DNA from 2 places in the Variovorax sp. VaC1 genome. Region 1 is predicted to be linked to the other one. Evidence: riboswitches for the same ligand, from Rfam matches in the RefSeq annotation. Region 1 holds a riboswitch; the other holds the start of a gene.

The links. Region 1 has a riboswitch for glycine ahead of ACGLHS_RS28600 (ABC transporter substrate-binding protein). Riboswitches for the same ligand answer to the same signal wherever they lie in the genome.
Region 2: another riboswitch for glycine. It lies ahead of ACGLHS_RS19125 (D-amino acid dehydrogenase); the one in region 1 lies ahead of ACGLHS_RS28600 (ABC transporter substrate-binding protein).

What each region holds. Positions count from the first base shown of each region.
Region 1 covers NZ_JBIGLT010000008.1:142,459-149,754, reverse strand. Annotated here, with positions in the region: gene ACGLHS_RS28615 (NADP-dependent isocitrate dehydrogenase) at 1-619, opposite strand, end outside; gene ACGLHS_RS28610 (ATP-binding cassette domain-containing protein) at 755-1,402, opposite strand; gene ACGLHS_RS28605 (hypothetical protein) at 1,451-2,257, shown strand; glycine riboswitch at 2,408-2,531, shown strand; gene ACGLHS_RS28600 (ABC transporter substrate-binding protein) at 2,724-4,289, shown strand; gene ACGLHS_RS28595 (ABC transporter permease) at 4,315-5,256, shown strand; gene ACGLHS_RS28590 (ABC transporter permease) at 5,277-6,224, shown strand; gene ACGLHS_RS28585 (dipeptide ABC transporter ATP-binding protein) at 6,228-7,296, shown strand, end outside.
Region 2 covers NZ_JBIGLT010000004.1:485,376-492,671, forward strand. Annotated here, with positions in the region: gene ACGLHS_RS19090 (hypothetical protein) at 1-406, shown strand, start outside; gene ACGLHS_RS19095 (GtrA family protein) at 412-789, shown strand; gene ACGLHS_RS19100 (glycosyltransferase family 2 protein) at 786-1,820, shown strand; gene rfbC (dTDP-4-dehydrorhamnose 3,5-epimerase) at 1,830-2,378, opposite strand; gene rfbA (glucose-1-phosphate thymidylyltransferase RfbA) at 2,375-3,271, opposite strand; gene rfbD (dTDP-4-dehydrorhamnose reductase) at 3,306-4,196, opposite strand; gene rfbB (dTDP-glucose 4,6-dehydratase) at 4,193-5,263, opposite strand; glycine riboswitch at 5,380-5,480, shown strand; glycine riboswitch at 5,485-5,602, shown strand; gene ACGLHS_RS19125 (D-amino acid dehydrogenase) at 5,694-7,001, shown strand; gene ACGLHS_RS19130 (RtcB family protein) at 7,021-7,296, opposite strand, start outside.

The sequences.
Region 1 (7,296 bases):
CGCTCTTGGTCAGCAGTTCCATCTTGACGTTGCGCGCGCGGTCCAGCGTCATGGACTTTTCGCCGTGATAGAAGTCGCCGCCGTGCATGTGCGAGACGTGCGAGCGCGAGGCCTGGCTCCAGTCGGCCATGCTGTGCGGGTTCTTGCGGGCGTATTCCTTGACGGCCTTGGGCGCGCGGCGGTCGGAGTTGCCTTCGCGCAGCACGGGGTTCACGGCGCTGCCGGTGCACTTGTTGTAGCGCGCACGGATGTCCTTGTCTTCGTCCGAGGTCGGGTTCTCGGGATAGTCGGGAATCTTGTAGCCCTTGCCCTGCAGTTCCTTGATGGCCGACTTGAGCTGGGCCACCGAGGCGCTGATGTTGGGCAGCTTGATGATGTTGGCTTCGGGCTTGAGCGTGAGCTTGCCCAGTTCGGCCAGGTTGTCGGGCACCTTCTGGCCGTCGCCGAGGAATTCAGGGAACTCGCCCAGGATGCGGGCTGCCACCGAGATGTCGCTGGTGGTCACGTCGATGCCGGCCGGGCTGGTGAACGCGCGGATGATGGGCAAAAACGCGTAGGTCGCCAGCAGGGGCGCCTCGTCGGTCAGGGTGTAGACGATGGTGGGTTGCTTCGTGCTCATGCGCTTGCTTCCGTAATGCAGTGTTGTCGGGTGGCAGGGAGTTCAGGCGGGATCTGGCCGCCGGAACCGCCGATTGTCGCCGGGCGCGCGGGCGGGGCGGCATTTCGCGGCCGGATCACCCCGCGGCGGCCTGTGTCAATGCAGCGGCAGGTCGATGGTGGCCGCGAGCGGGACGGTGTCGATCCGCGCGGCGCTGGCGACGATGACGGCCTGCGCCGACTGCCCGGCAAAGCCGGCGAGCGCGCCCCACAGGCAGCGGATCGAGGCGGCATCGAGCCCGGCGGTGGGCTCGTCCAGCAGGAGCAGCGGGCGCCCCGACGCCAGCCCGGCCGCCATCCAGACCTTGCGCTTCGAACCCGTCGAAAGCATGAACATCTTCTTGTCCAGGTGCTGGCCCAGGGCGAAGCCTTCGACCAGCGCCTGCCACTTTTCTTCGCTGAAATGCGGGTTGCCCTTGTTCAGGGTGGCCGTGCATTCCCGGGGCGTGACGTCGTTGAAGCGCTCCGTCGCCGGGTCGACGAAAAACACGTTCTGGCGATAGGCCTCGGGTGCGCTGTCCAGGCGCGCGCCGGCCGCCGTCAGACGGCCGGTGGCGGGCAGCGCCCCCGCGATCGCCTGGAGCAGCGCCGACTTGCCGGTGCCGGTGTCGCCATGCAGCAGCGTGACGCCGGGGCCGATGGCGGCGTTCCAGCCGGCGGCGAGTACGGGTTGACCCGGATATGCGAAGCCAAGGTCCTGGATCTGGAGAAGGGGGTGGGGAAGGGGAGAGGCGGTCGTGTTCACGCGCCGGTTTTACCCCATCGGGCGGCGGCGGCTGGCTACCATTCGCGCATGAAAAAACTCCTCACCCTCGGTGCCGGCGCATGGCTCGCCGCCATGGGGCTCGCGGGCGCCGCCGTGGCCGCGCCCTCGGCGCAGGTCTTCTTCGCGGTCAAGGCGCCGGAATCCGTCGATGTCGACTGGCGCGCCCACCTGTGCGCCTTGCTGCCCCAGCCCTGCGATGCCCAGGCCCTGAAGCTGCACCAGCCGCGCGACGGCAAGGCCGATGACTACCTGGTCATTTCAGAAAAGCCGTTGGCGATGGCGCGCGTGAAGCGCAACACCGCCGCCAACGCCTGGCAACTCGAACGCCTGCACGACTTCTCGGCATATGCCCTCTCGCTGCAGCAAGACCGCCAGAGCGGCGACCCCAAGGTGTCTCTCGCGCTTGCACCGGCGCTTTATCCGCTGGCCGAAGGCCGCTGGGCCGTGGCCGTGACGCAGAGCGAATCCGAGAGCTACTCGGGCGGGGGTGCGTCGTCCGTCACGGCCGATTTCGTGCCGCTCGACACGCCGGCCGGGCAGCCGGCCAAGGCCGTGCGTGAAGGCATTCCGTTCTGGTGCTCGCGGATGATCCGTGCCTGCTTCACCGAGAAGGAATACAAGACCTCGAAGCACTGCCACGACGAAAGCAGGGGCAACCTGCGCATCGCCTACGGCGAGCCCGCCAAGGCCGGCGACCCCTACGTGTGGCGCTATACGTGGCTGCAAAGCGACTGGCCCGCGCACACCGGCCCCAGTGCCGACAAGCGCACGAGCGTCAACTTCACCGACAAGACGATCGAAAAGGCCGACTTCTGCGGCGGCGGGCTGAACTAGTTTTTTCCGGCGTGCCATCCGGCCCGGGTGGCCTGAGTGGCACGCAAACTGCTTGGAGAGATTGATCCAGGAGAAATGCCGGCTCGATGCTTCGAGTTAGTGCATTACCGAAGGCGATAGCCCAGAACGCTCAGGTCCCAAGACTGGATTTTTTCTAACGCTGGAGAGCGTTGCCCGGCGCCGTCAAGGCGCCGAGGGCAGCCGCCGAAGGGGCAAGCCATGCGCGATGCGCGTGCATGGTGAATCTCTCAGGCCAAAGGACAGCAGGGGCACGCCGCGCCAACGCGCGGCGTGTCCTTGTTCGCTTCCGGAGCCTGTGTCCATGACTTCCATCCGAGCGCCTCGCGCGTCCGCGCCAACGGCTTTGCCGTGGCGACAGCCTGCGCGTGGCCGAAGCCTTTTCACGGCCACACCTTCCTCTTTCTTTCAACCGGAGAACTGAACCATGCTGTCGAAGAAATCCCTGATGAAAACCGTCCTCGCAGGCGCGATGTTCGCGGCCGCTGCCGCGAGCAGCTTCGCGCAGGACGCGGGCAAGGTGCTGCGCCTGGTGCCGCAGTCCGATCTGAAGATCCTCGATCCGATCTGGACCACCGCCTTCGTCACGCGCAACCATGGCTACATGGTCTACGACACGCTCTTCGGCGTGGACGAACGGGGCAAGGTGCTGCCGCAGATGGTCGACAAGTACACGACCAGCGCCGACGGAAAAACATGGAACTTCACGCTGCGCAAGGGCCTGGCCTTCCATGACGGCAAGCCGGTCACCTCCGACGACGTGCTCGCCTCGCTCAAGCGATGGGGGCAGCGTGACGGCCTGGGCCAGAAGATGTTCGCCGCCATGGACAAGACCGAGGCGGTCGATGCCAACAGCTTCAGGTTCGTCTTCAAGGAGCCCTTCGGCATGGTGCTCGACGCACTGAGCAAGCCTTCGTCGAACCCGCCTTTCATCATGCCCGCGCGCGTGGCCGCCACGCCGGCCGACAAGCAGATCGACGACGCCACCGGCTCCGGCCCCTACATCTTCAAGAAGGATGAATACCGCCCCGGCGAAAAGATCGTCTACCTGAAGAACACCAAATACGTGCCACGTGCCGAAGCGCCTTCCGGCACGGCCGGCGGCAAGAACGTGTACGTCGACCGCATGGAATGGATCGTCCTGAAGGACGCGCAGACCCAGGCCAATGCGCTGGCCAACGGCGAGGTCGACATGATCGAGTGGGTGCCGTCCGAGCAATACACCGCGCTCAAGAACAACCCCGCCATCACGCTCGACAGCCCCGTGTCGAAAGGCTCGTTCGCGCTGCACCTGAACCACCTGATCCCGCCTTTCGACAACCCGAAGATCGCGCAGGCCGCCTTCATGGCCATCAACCAGGAGGCGCTGATGCGCGCCCAGCTGGTGCACAAGGAGCTGTACAACAGCTGCGCTTCCATCTACCCCTGCGGCTCGGCCTTCGCGTCCGACAAGACCGGCTACTTCACCGGCAAGCCGCAGTTCGAGAAAGCCAAGGCGCTGCTCAAGGAAGCAGGCTACGACGGCAAGCCCGTGGTGCTGATGTACCCGGCCGATTTCGCGGTGCTCAACAAGTTTCCGCCGGTGATGGCGCAACTGCTCAAGCAGGCCGGCTTCAACGTCGACATGCAGTCGATGGACTGGCCCACGCTGGTCACGCGCCGCGCCAAGAAAGACCCGGTGGCCAATGGCGGCTGGAACCTGTTCATCACCGGCTGGGGCATTGCCGACAACATGAACCCGATGTTCTTCGCGCCGCTCACGGGCAATGGCGAAAAAGGCTGGTTCGGCTGGGCCACCGACGACAAACTGGAGCAGCTCAAGTCCGACTTTCTCGCCAGCAGCGAGGAACCCAAGCGCAAGGAACTGGCCACCGCCATCCAGCAGCGCGTGTACGACACCGGCATCTACGCGCCCATCGGCGAGTACAAGCCGCTCACGGCCTACCGCAAGGGCGTGGTGAGCGGCGTGGTGCGCTCGCCGGTGGCCGTGTTCTGGAACCTGAAGAAGAACTGAGACAGCTGGAATCAGGGAGTCACCCATGCTGCTCTTTCTTGCACGCCGCATTCTCTCGACCGTGCCGGTGCTCGTCATCGTCGCGCTCATCGTGTTCCTGATGCTGCGGCTCGCGCCCGGCGACCCGGCCGCCGCCATCGTGGGCGACAGCGGCACCAGCGAAAACATCGCCCGCGTGCGCGAGCAGCTGGGGCTCAACCAGTCGCTGCCCGTGCAGTTCCTTCACTGGAGTGCGCAACTGCTGCAGGGCAACCTGGGCGAGTCGTACTTCATGAAGAAGACGGTGGTGGAGCTGATCGGCCAGCGCATCGAGGCCACGGTGTCGCTCGCGGCCGTGACGCTGGTGGCGACCATCCTCATCGCGGTGCCGCTCGGCGTGATCGCCGCATGGCGCCACGGCGGGTGGCTCGATCGCATGCTCATGGGCTTCTCGGTCATGGGCTTTTCGATACCGGCCTTCGTGATCGGCTATGTGCTCATCTGGATCTTCGCGCTGCACCTGCAGTGGCTGCCGGTGCAGGGCTACCAGCGGCTGAGCCAGGGGCCCTGGCTGTGGATCAAGCACCTGATCCTGCCGTCGGTCACGCTGTCGATCATCTACGTGGCGCTGATCGCGCGTGTCACGCGCGCGGCCGTGGCCGAGGCGATGACCGAGGACTACATCCGCACCGCGCGCGCCAAGGGCATCTCCGAGACGCGGCTGCTGATGCGCCACGCGCTCGCCAACGCGGCCATTCCCATCGTCACGGTCATCGGCATCGGCATCGCGCTCCTGATCGGCGGCGTGGTGGTCACCGAAACGGTGTTCGCCATTCCGGGGCTCGGGCAGCTCACGGTCGATGCGGTGCTGTCGCGCGACTTTCCGCTGATCCAGGGCATCACGCTGTTCTTTTCCGTCATCTATGTGCTCATCAATCTGCTGATCGATGTGAGCTACCTGGTGTTCGACCCCCGCATCCGCTACTGAACGAAGTGAACGGAAACACCATGACCGATTCGACCCTTCCCCTGGCCGCAGCGCCAGACATCGCCGTCGAAGCGCTGGCACCGCCGAAGCGGCGCTCGCTGCTCAAACGCATCCTGGCCGACTGGTCGGTGCGCGCGGGCGGCAGCGTGTTGCTGCTGCTCGTGCTGATGTCGCTGGCCGCGCCGTGGCTCGGCACCATCGACCCGACCGCCATCGACCCCGGCAGCGGCAACCTCATGCCCGGCACGCGCGGCGAATTCAACAGCCTGGCCGGCGACACCTTCGAGCACCTGTTCGTGATGGGCACCGACAGCCTCGGGCGCGACATCTGGAGCCGCACGCTGTACGGCGCGCGCGTGTCGCTCACGGTGGGCATCGCGGTGGCCGCGCTCGCCGTGGTGTTCGGCATGCTCGTGGGCCTGCTGGGCGGCTACTTCCGGCGCATCGACGGCGCGATCATGCGGCTGATGGACGGCGTCATGGCCATCCCCGGCATCCTGTTCGCGATCAGCCTGGTGGCGCTGTTCGGCGGCACGCTGCTCACAGTGGTGGTGGCCATCGCGGTGCCCGAGATCCCGCGCGTGGCGCGGCTGGTGCGTTCGGTGGTGCTGACGGTGCGCGAAGAGCCGTATGTCGAGGCGGCGATTGCGCTCGACACGCCGACCTGGAAGATCCTTGCGCGGCACATCCTGCCGAATGCGATTGCGCCGCTGATCATCCAGGCGACTTACGTGTGCGCCTCGGCGATCCTGGTGGAGGCCATCCTGTCCTTCCTCGGCGTGGGCCTGCCGGCGGACATGGCGACCTGGGGAAACATCATGGCGGAGGGCCGCGCGCAGTTCAACCAGTACCCGCACAACGTGCTGTTCCCGGGCATCTTCCTGGCGCTCACGGTGCTGGCCGTGAACATCCTGGGCGACGGGCTGCGCGACACGCTCGACCCGAAGTTCAACAAGCGCGGAGGCTGAGCCATGACGCAACAAGCCTCCGTACTTTCCGTTCGCGACCTCGCCATCGCATTGCCGCGCGGCGGCGACCGGCCGCATGCGGTCGACAAGGTTTCCTTCGACGTGCCACCCGGCAAGATCGTCTGCCTGCTCGGCGAATCGGGCTCGGGCAAGTCGGTCATTGCCAATGCGGTGATGGGCCTGCTGCCTTCGGGCCTTGTGCCGGTGCGCGGTGCCATCGAATTGCAGGGCGAGAACCTGCTCGCCGCGCCGGCCTCGCGCCTGCGCCAGTTGCGCGGCCCGTCGATGGCCATGGTGTTCCAGGAGCCGATGACCGCGCTCAACCCCGTCATGACCTGCGGCGCGCAGATCGACGAGATGCTGGCGCAGCACGTGCGCATGGGCGCGGCCGAGCGGCGGCAGAAGATCCTGGCGATCATGGCGCGCGTGCGGCTGCCCGAGCCCGAGCGCATCTTCGCGTCGTACCCGCACCAGCTGTCGGGCGGGCAGCGCCAGCGCATCGTGATCGCGATGGCGCTGATCCTCAAGCCCGCGCTGCTGATCTGCGACGAGCCGACCACTGCGCTCGACGTGACGACGCAGGCCGAGATCCTCAAGCTCATCCTCGAGCTGCAGACCGAGAACGGCACGGCCGTGCTCTTCATCACGCACGACTTCGGCGTGGTGGCCGAGATCGCCGACGAGGTGGTGGTGCTGCAGCTGGGCGCCATGATCGAGAAGGGCGACAAGATGGCGGTGCTCACGGCGCCGCGCGAGCCCTACACGCGGATGCTGCTCGATGCGGTGCCCGAGCTGTGCGCGCACAAGCGCCCGCCGGTCGCGGACGCCTACCCGCTGCTCAACGCCGTGAACATCTGCAAGACCTACGTCACGGGCGCATGGCCCGGCAAGCGCCGTACGGTGACGGCGGCGCGCGACGTGTCGCTGGCGGTGCGGCCCGGCGAAACCGTGGGCATCGTGGGCGAATCGGGCTCGGGCAAGTCGACGGTGGCGCGCTGCATCGCGCGGCTGATCGACCCGACCTCGGGCGACATCTTTGCCGACGGCCGCTCGGTGGCGCATGCCAGGGGGC
Region 2 (7,296 bases), on a different contig from region 1:
CGCCTTCGAGACCATCGCCGCCGCACATCTGCTCAAGGACCCCACTGAAGCCAAGGCCGTCTTCCTTGCTGACAAGGAGCGCCCATTCACGGCACCGTTCGCAGGCCGCGCCTTTGCTGAAAGCTGGTACGACACCTACTTTTCGACAGCCGGCGCCCAGGCGGACATTGACCTCACGGGCGAGCGCTGGAAGCAGCTTCTGTCGCTCAACGGTGTCGGCTTCGTGCTGGCGAAGAACGACCCGGCCGATCGCCCTGCCCTGCGCGCCATGCTGCAGACGGAGGCCGTGACCACACTGGTGGGCCCGACCCACACGCTCTATTGCCTGTGCAAGCCGCAGTCTGCGGCCGCCGGTGACACGCTCTACAAAACCCGAGACCTGAGCGCCCGACTCAGGCTGTTCTGAAACCCATGCGGCAACTCTTCCTCTTCGGCGTGGTCGGCGTGACGCAGCTCGTTGCCGACACGTTGATCTTCTACCTGCTGCTCAAGCTGTCGCTCACACCGTGGATCGCGAACTCGCTCTCCAGGTTTCTCGCGCTGACGCTCGGGTTTGCATTGAACGGTGCCATCACCTTCAGGCAGCCCGACAACACCGCATCGACCTCGAAGAAGAGCTTCGTGCGCCTGCTGATCCTGTGGTGCGTGCTGACCCTGGTGAGCTCGGGACTGGTCACTTTGGCAAGCCACCATGTCTCGGACCATCGCCTGCTCGCGGCCAAGCTGCTGGTCGAGCTGGTGCTGGCGTTCGTCTCGTTCCTCATTTCAAAGACCTGGGTCTACCGATGACGCCAACACCCGACACCCCCACCTCGCGCGCCATCGCAGTCGTCATCCCGTGCTACCGGTCGGGCGAACTGGCGCTCGACGTCATACGGCGCGTCGGCCCGGAGGTTGGCTGGATCTTCGTCGTCGACGACTGCTGCCCAGTCCAGACCGGCCAGACAGTGTCGAAGCACAGCACCGACCCACGGGTCAGCGTGCTTTTCCACAGGGAGAACCAGGGCGTGGGCGGCGCCGTGATCACCGGCTACGTCGCGGCGATGAAGACGGGTGCCTCGGTCGTCGTCAAGATCGACGGCGACGGGCAGATGGCACCGGAACGCATTCCACAGCTTTGCAGCCCGATCCTTTCGGGACAGGCGGACTACGTGAAAGGCAACCGCTTCCACATCGCGGGCGGCGTCGCTGCGATGCCGCCGCTTCGCCTCATCGGGAACGTCGCGCTCTCGTTCATCACCAAGGCGTCCAGCGGCTACTGGCAGCTGTTCGATCCGACCAACGGATACACCGCGATCCACACCCGTGTGCTTGCCGAACTGGACACGGAAAAGATCGCGAAGCGCTACTTCTTCGAGTCCGACATGCTGTTCCGGCTGAACCTGCTGCGGGCAGTGGTTTCCGAGATGCCGATGAAGGCGGCCTACGACGGCGAACCATCAAGCCTGAGCCCAATGAAGGTGATCGCCCCCTTCCTCAAGGGCAACACGCGCAACTTCTTCAAGCGCGTGCTCTACCGCTATTTCGTCTCGGACTTCTCGCTCGCCTCGCTGGAGCTGTTGTGTGCGATACCGCTGCTGGCGTTCGGCATCCTCTATGGTGCAGAGCATCTGCTCTCGAACCGCATCAGCGGCGGCATGGCCTCGGCCGGGACGGTGATGGCATCGGCCTTGCCGATCATCTTGGGGTTTCAGCTGCTGCTGTCGTGGCTCAACTACGACGTGTCGAGCCAGCCCACGCAGGCATTGCACCCGCAGCTGCCGCCGCTGATGGACGACGCACGGCAGCAAGGGGAGCAGCGCCCGCAAGCGCCACTCTGACCAGATCGATCAGTCGAACAGCGAGGCATTCGCCAGCAGCGAGGCCGCGGCGTCCTTGCCCGACAACTGCGGCTCGACGCCGGTCGCGGGCCATTCGATGGCCAGCTGCGGGTCGTTCCAGACAATGGCGCGCTCGTGGGCGGGCGCGTAGTAGTCGGTGGTCTTGTAGAGAAACTCCGCAGTCTCGCTCAGCACCAGGAAGCCGTGCGCAAACCCGGCAGGCACCCAGAGCTGCTTGTGGTTGTCTTCGCTCAGCTCGACACCCACCCACTGGCCAAAAGTCGGCGACGACTTGCGGATGTCGACGGCCACGTCGAACACCGCACCGCGCACCACCCGCACGAGCTTTCCCTGCGGTTGCTGGATCTGGTAGTGCAGCCCACGCAGCACGCCCTTGGCAGAGCGCGAATGGTTGTCCTGGACGAAATCGACATGCTTGCCGATCGCTTCGTCGAATGCTTTCTGATTGAAGCTCTCGAAGAAAAAGCCGCGCGCGTCGCCGAACACCTTGGGTTCGATCACGAGCACTTCGGGGATCGCGGTGGGCGTGGCCTTCATGAACGCACCTCGTCGCTCAGCAGGTGCTTCAAGTATTTGCCGTAGCCACTCTTCTCGAGCGGTGCGGCAAGCTTTTCGAGCTGCTCGGTCGAGATGAAGCCGTTGCGCCACGCGATTTCTTCGGGGCATGCGATCTTCAGGCCCTGCCGATGCTCCAGCGTGGCGATGAACTGCCCCGCTTCCAGCAGGCTGTCGTGCGTGCCGGTGTCCAGCCACGCATAGCCGCGCTGCATGATCTGCACGTTGAGCTGATCGCGGTCGAGGTACGCCTGATTGACCGCGGTGATCTCGAGCTCGCCGCGCGCGCTCGGCTTCACAGCCTTGGCGATGTCGACGACCTGGTTGTCGTAGAAGTAGAGGCCCGTGACCGCATAGCTGCTCTTTGGCTTGAGCGGCTTTTCCTCGATGCTGCTCGCCCTCCCCTTGGCATCGAAGGCCACCACGCCGTAGCGCTCGGGATCATGCACGTGGTAGGCGAACACCGTTGCACCCGAGGTCTTGGCGTCCGCATCGGCCAGCAGGTGGGCAAAGTCGTGGCCATAGAAGATGTTGTCGCCCAGTACCAGCGCACTCGGGTCATTGCCCACAAACTTGTCGCCGATGATGAATGCCTGCGCCAACCCATCCGGACTCGGCTGCACCGCGTACTGCAGGTTGATGCCCCACTGGCTGCCGTCGCCCAGCAGTTGCTGGAAGCGCGGCGTGTCCTGCGGCGTGCTGATGATCAGGATGTCGCGCATGCCGCCGAGCATCAGCGTGCTGAGCGGGTAGTAGATCATCGGCTTGTCGTACACCGGCAGCAACTGCTTGCTGAGCGCCAGCGTCGCAGGATGTAGACGGGTGCCCGAGCCACCGGCGAGGATGATGCCTTTGCGTTGCGTCGTCTTGGTCATGGATGTTCGTGTCTCTTGGCTTGCTCTGAGGATCTCAGAAGGTTTCGCGCAACATGCGAGCGACGCCGGACTGCCAGTCGGGCAGCACGAGGCCGAAGGTCGATTGCAGCTTGGAGGTGTCGAGGCGCGAGTTGTGCGGCCGCTTGGCCGGCGTCGGGAATGCGGTGGTGGGCACGGGCTCGACCGCTTCGGGGCTTGCCTTGAGTTCCACGCCTGCCGCCTTCGCCTGCTCGATCACGAAGCGCGCATAGCCGTGCCATGTGGTGATACCACCGGCCACCGCGTGATAGAGCCCGGACTTGGACGGGTCCTGCAGCGTCGCCCGAATGGCATGTGCCGTCACGTCGGCCAGCAGTTCCGCGCCCGTGGGCGCGCCGAACTGATCATCGATGACGGTCAGCTTGTCGCGCTCCTTCGCCAGCCGCAACATGGTCTTGGCAAAGTTGCCACCGCGCGCCGCATACACCCAGCTGGTGCGAAAGATCAGGTGCTTCGCACAGTGCTTGGCCACCAGTTGCTCGCCTTCAAGCTTGGTCTGGCCGTACACGCTGAGCGGCCCGGTTGCGTCGTCTTCCTTCCAGGGCTTGCTGCCACTGCCATCGAAGACGTAGTCGGTGGAGTAGTGAACCATCAGCGCGCCGATCTGCTGCGCGGCCTCGGCCACGACGCCCGGCGACGTGGCGTTCAGCTTGCGCGCGAACTCGGGCTCGCTTTCGGCCTTGTCGACGGCGGTATGCGCCGCTGCATTGACAACCACGTCAGGACGCACCTTGAGCACCGTTTCGGCCAGTTGCTCGGGACGGCTGAAGTCGGCGTTGAAATCCGTGCTGTCGAAATCAAGAGCAACCAGCTCACCCAGGGGCGCCAGGCTGCGCTGCAGCTCCCAACCGACCTGACCACCCTTGCCCAGCAGCAGCAACTTCATGCCGCAGCCTTCGTGTCGTACTGCTTCTCGACCCACTCGCGGTACGCGCCGCTTTGCACGTTGCGCACCCACTCACCGTTCGCGAGGTACCACTCGACGGTCTTGCGAATGCCGCTGTCGAAGGTTTCGGCTGGCTTCCAGCCCAACTCGGCCTCGAGCTTGCGCGCATCGATGGCATAGCGGCGATCGTGCCCCGGGCGATCGGTCACGTAGGTGATCTGCTCCTTGTATGGCTTGCCGTCGGCCTTGGGACGCAGTTCGTCGAGCAGCGCGCAAACGGTGTTGACGATCTCGATGTTGGGCTTCTCGTTCCAGCCGCCCACGTTGTAGGTCTCGCCGAGCTTGCCTGCTTCGAGCACGCGGCGGATGGCGCTGCAGTGGTCCTTCACGTAGAGCCAGTCGCGCACCTGCATGCCGTCGCCGTACACGGGCAGCGCCTTGCCGGCCAGCGCGTTGACGATCATCAGCGGGATCAGCTTCTCGGGGAAGTGGAACGGGCCGTAGTTGTTCGAGCAGTTGGTGGTCAGCACCGGCAGGCCATAGGTGTGGTGCCAGGCGCGCACGAGGTGGTCGCTGGCAGCCTTGCTGGCCGAATACGGGCTGTTGGGCTCGTACTTGTTCTCTTCGGTGAAGGCCGGGTCGGTCTTGGAGAGCGAGCCGTAGACCTCGTCGGTCGAGACGTGCAGGAAGCGGAAGGCAGCCTTCTGGTCGGCCGGCAGCGCGCTCCAGAAACCACGCACGGATTCGAGCAGGCGGAAGGTGCCGAGGACGTTGGTCTGCACGAAGTCTTCCGGGCCGTGGATCGAGCGGTCGACGTGGGACTCGGCGGCGAAGTTCACCACGGCGCGCGGCTTGTGCTCTGCCAGCAGGCGGTCGAGCAGCGCGCTGTCGCCGATGTCGCCCTGCACGAAGATGTGCTTCGGGTTGCCCTTGAGCGACGCCAACGTTTCCAGGTTGCCCGCGTAGGTCAGTTTGTCGAGGTTCACGACCGGCTCGTCGCTGTTCGCGATCCAGTCGAGTACGAAATTGGCGCCAATGAAGCCGGCGCCGCCGGTAACCAGGATCATGGAGTCCCCTGTTGTTGTGGAACGATTGCCCTTCGGCAGATCAACGGGCGATTATCCCATTGGCCAGAGGGGGCCAAGTCGCAGGTTTGGCGTCCACGCAAGCCCCGCCTACAATCGCGCCCAATGCAGGAGAGCGGGCCACCCAGGTGGCCCTACCGAAGGCGCAAACTCCCATAAACGCTCAGGTCGGTCCGAACAAGGGATCTGTACTGCACCAACTGATACAGCCGTCTGGAGAGCCACCACCCCACGAAACATGGCGGTGGTGCACCGAAGGAGCAAACCCGCTGCGGGTGCAGCAGGGTGAATCTCTCAGGTACCGAGGACAGGGGGAGCGGCAACTTGGACGGCGGCCGCCCGGTTGCTTGCTATTGAAAAAATAGCAAACCACGCCCGCCATTCAAGCGCTGCAACCTCAAAGGTACTTGAAATGCGCGTGATCGTTCTTGGCGCCGGCCTGCTCGGCGTGACTTCGGCTTACTACCTCCAGCAACTCGGCCACGAAGTGACCGTCATCGACCGGCAGGCCACGCCCGCCGCCGAAACCAGCTTCGCCAACGGCGGGCAGATCTCTGTCAGCCATGCCGAACCCTGGGCCAACCCGAGCGCACCGCTCAAGGTGCTGCAATGGCTGGGCAAGGAAGACGCGCCGCTGCTGTTCCGCATCCGCGCCGACATGCGCCAGTGGCTCTGGGGCCTGCAGTTCCTGCGCGAATGCACGCCGGCGCGCACAAAACACAACATCGAGCAGATCGTTCGCCTGGGCACCTACAGCCGCGACACGTTGCAGCAGTTACGCCGCGATACCGGCCTGAACTACGACCAGCGCACCCAGGGCATCCTGCATTTCTATACGACGCAGAAAGAATTCGACGGTGCCCTCAAGCCCGCCGAGCAGATGCGCGCCCTGGGCTGCGAACGCCTCGTGATCTCCGCCGACGAAGCCGTGAAGATCGAGCCCGCCCTCGCCCACATCCGCCCGAAGCTGGCCGGCGCCACCTATACGGCCGAAGACGAATCGGGTGACGCCAACCGCTTTGCGCGCGAACTCGTGGGCCTGGCCGCCGCGGCCGGCGTCAAGTTCCTCATGAGCCACACGGTCACCGCCCTGCGCGAAGCCGGCGGCAGCATCGACCACGTCGAAGCCACCGACGCCGAAGGCCGCTTCCAGCGCATCCGCGGCGACGCCTTCGTGCTCGCGATGGGTTCGCTGAGCCCGCTGTATGCCGCGCCGCTGGGCATCCGCCTGCCGATCTACCCGGCCAAGGGCTACTCGGTGACGCTGCCCGTGAAGGACGCCTCCAAGGCCCACCAGGTCTCGCTGACCGACGACGAATTCAAGCTCGTGTTCTCGCGCTACACCTCAGAGTCGGGCGACCGCCTGCGCATCGCCGGCACGGCCGAGCTCAACGGCTACGACCGCGACCTGAACCGCGTGCGCTGCGAAGCCATCGTGCGGCGCGTCGAAGAGCTGTTCCCCGGCGCCGGCGACACCACGCAGGCCCAGTTCTGGACCGGCCTGCGCCCCGCCACGCCGAGCAACGTGCCGTTGATCGGCAAGACCAAACTGCCGAACCTGTACCTGAACACCGGCCACGGCACGCTCGGCTGGACGCACGCCTGCGGCTCGGGCAAGTCGATCGCGCGGATCGTGAGCGGGCTGGTGCCCGAGGTCGATTTCGCGTTCACCGGCATGCCCGCACCCCAGCCGCGCATTTCGCAGCCCGCGATGGGCTGATCCGCCATCGAGCCCCAGGTCACGCCTTGAACGTGACCCAGGGCTTGAGCCGCACGGCGCAGCGGATCAGCCCCGCGCGCTCCTGTGCATCGATCACGGCGCCGATGGGCTTGTAGGCCTGCGGCGCCTCTTCGATCCGGCGCTCCTCGCGCAAGGTGACGCATTGCCAATCGGCGCTCTCGTCGCCGGGCGTTGGCCGCATCGCGCGCACCTCCTGCCGCCGCATGCGCCGCCCGGCGCCATGGCTGCACGACCACAGCCAGTCGTCATGGCCCAGCCCGGTCGCGAGATACGA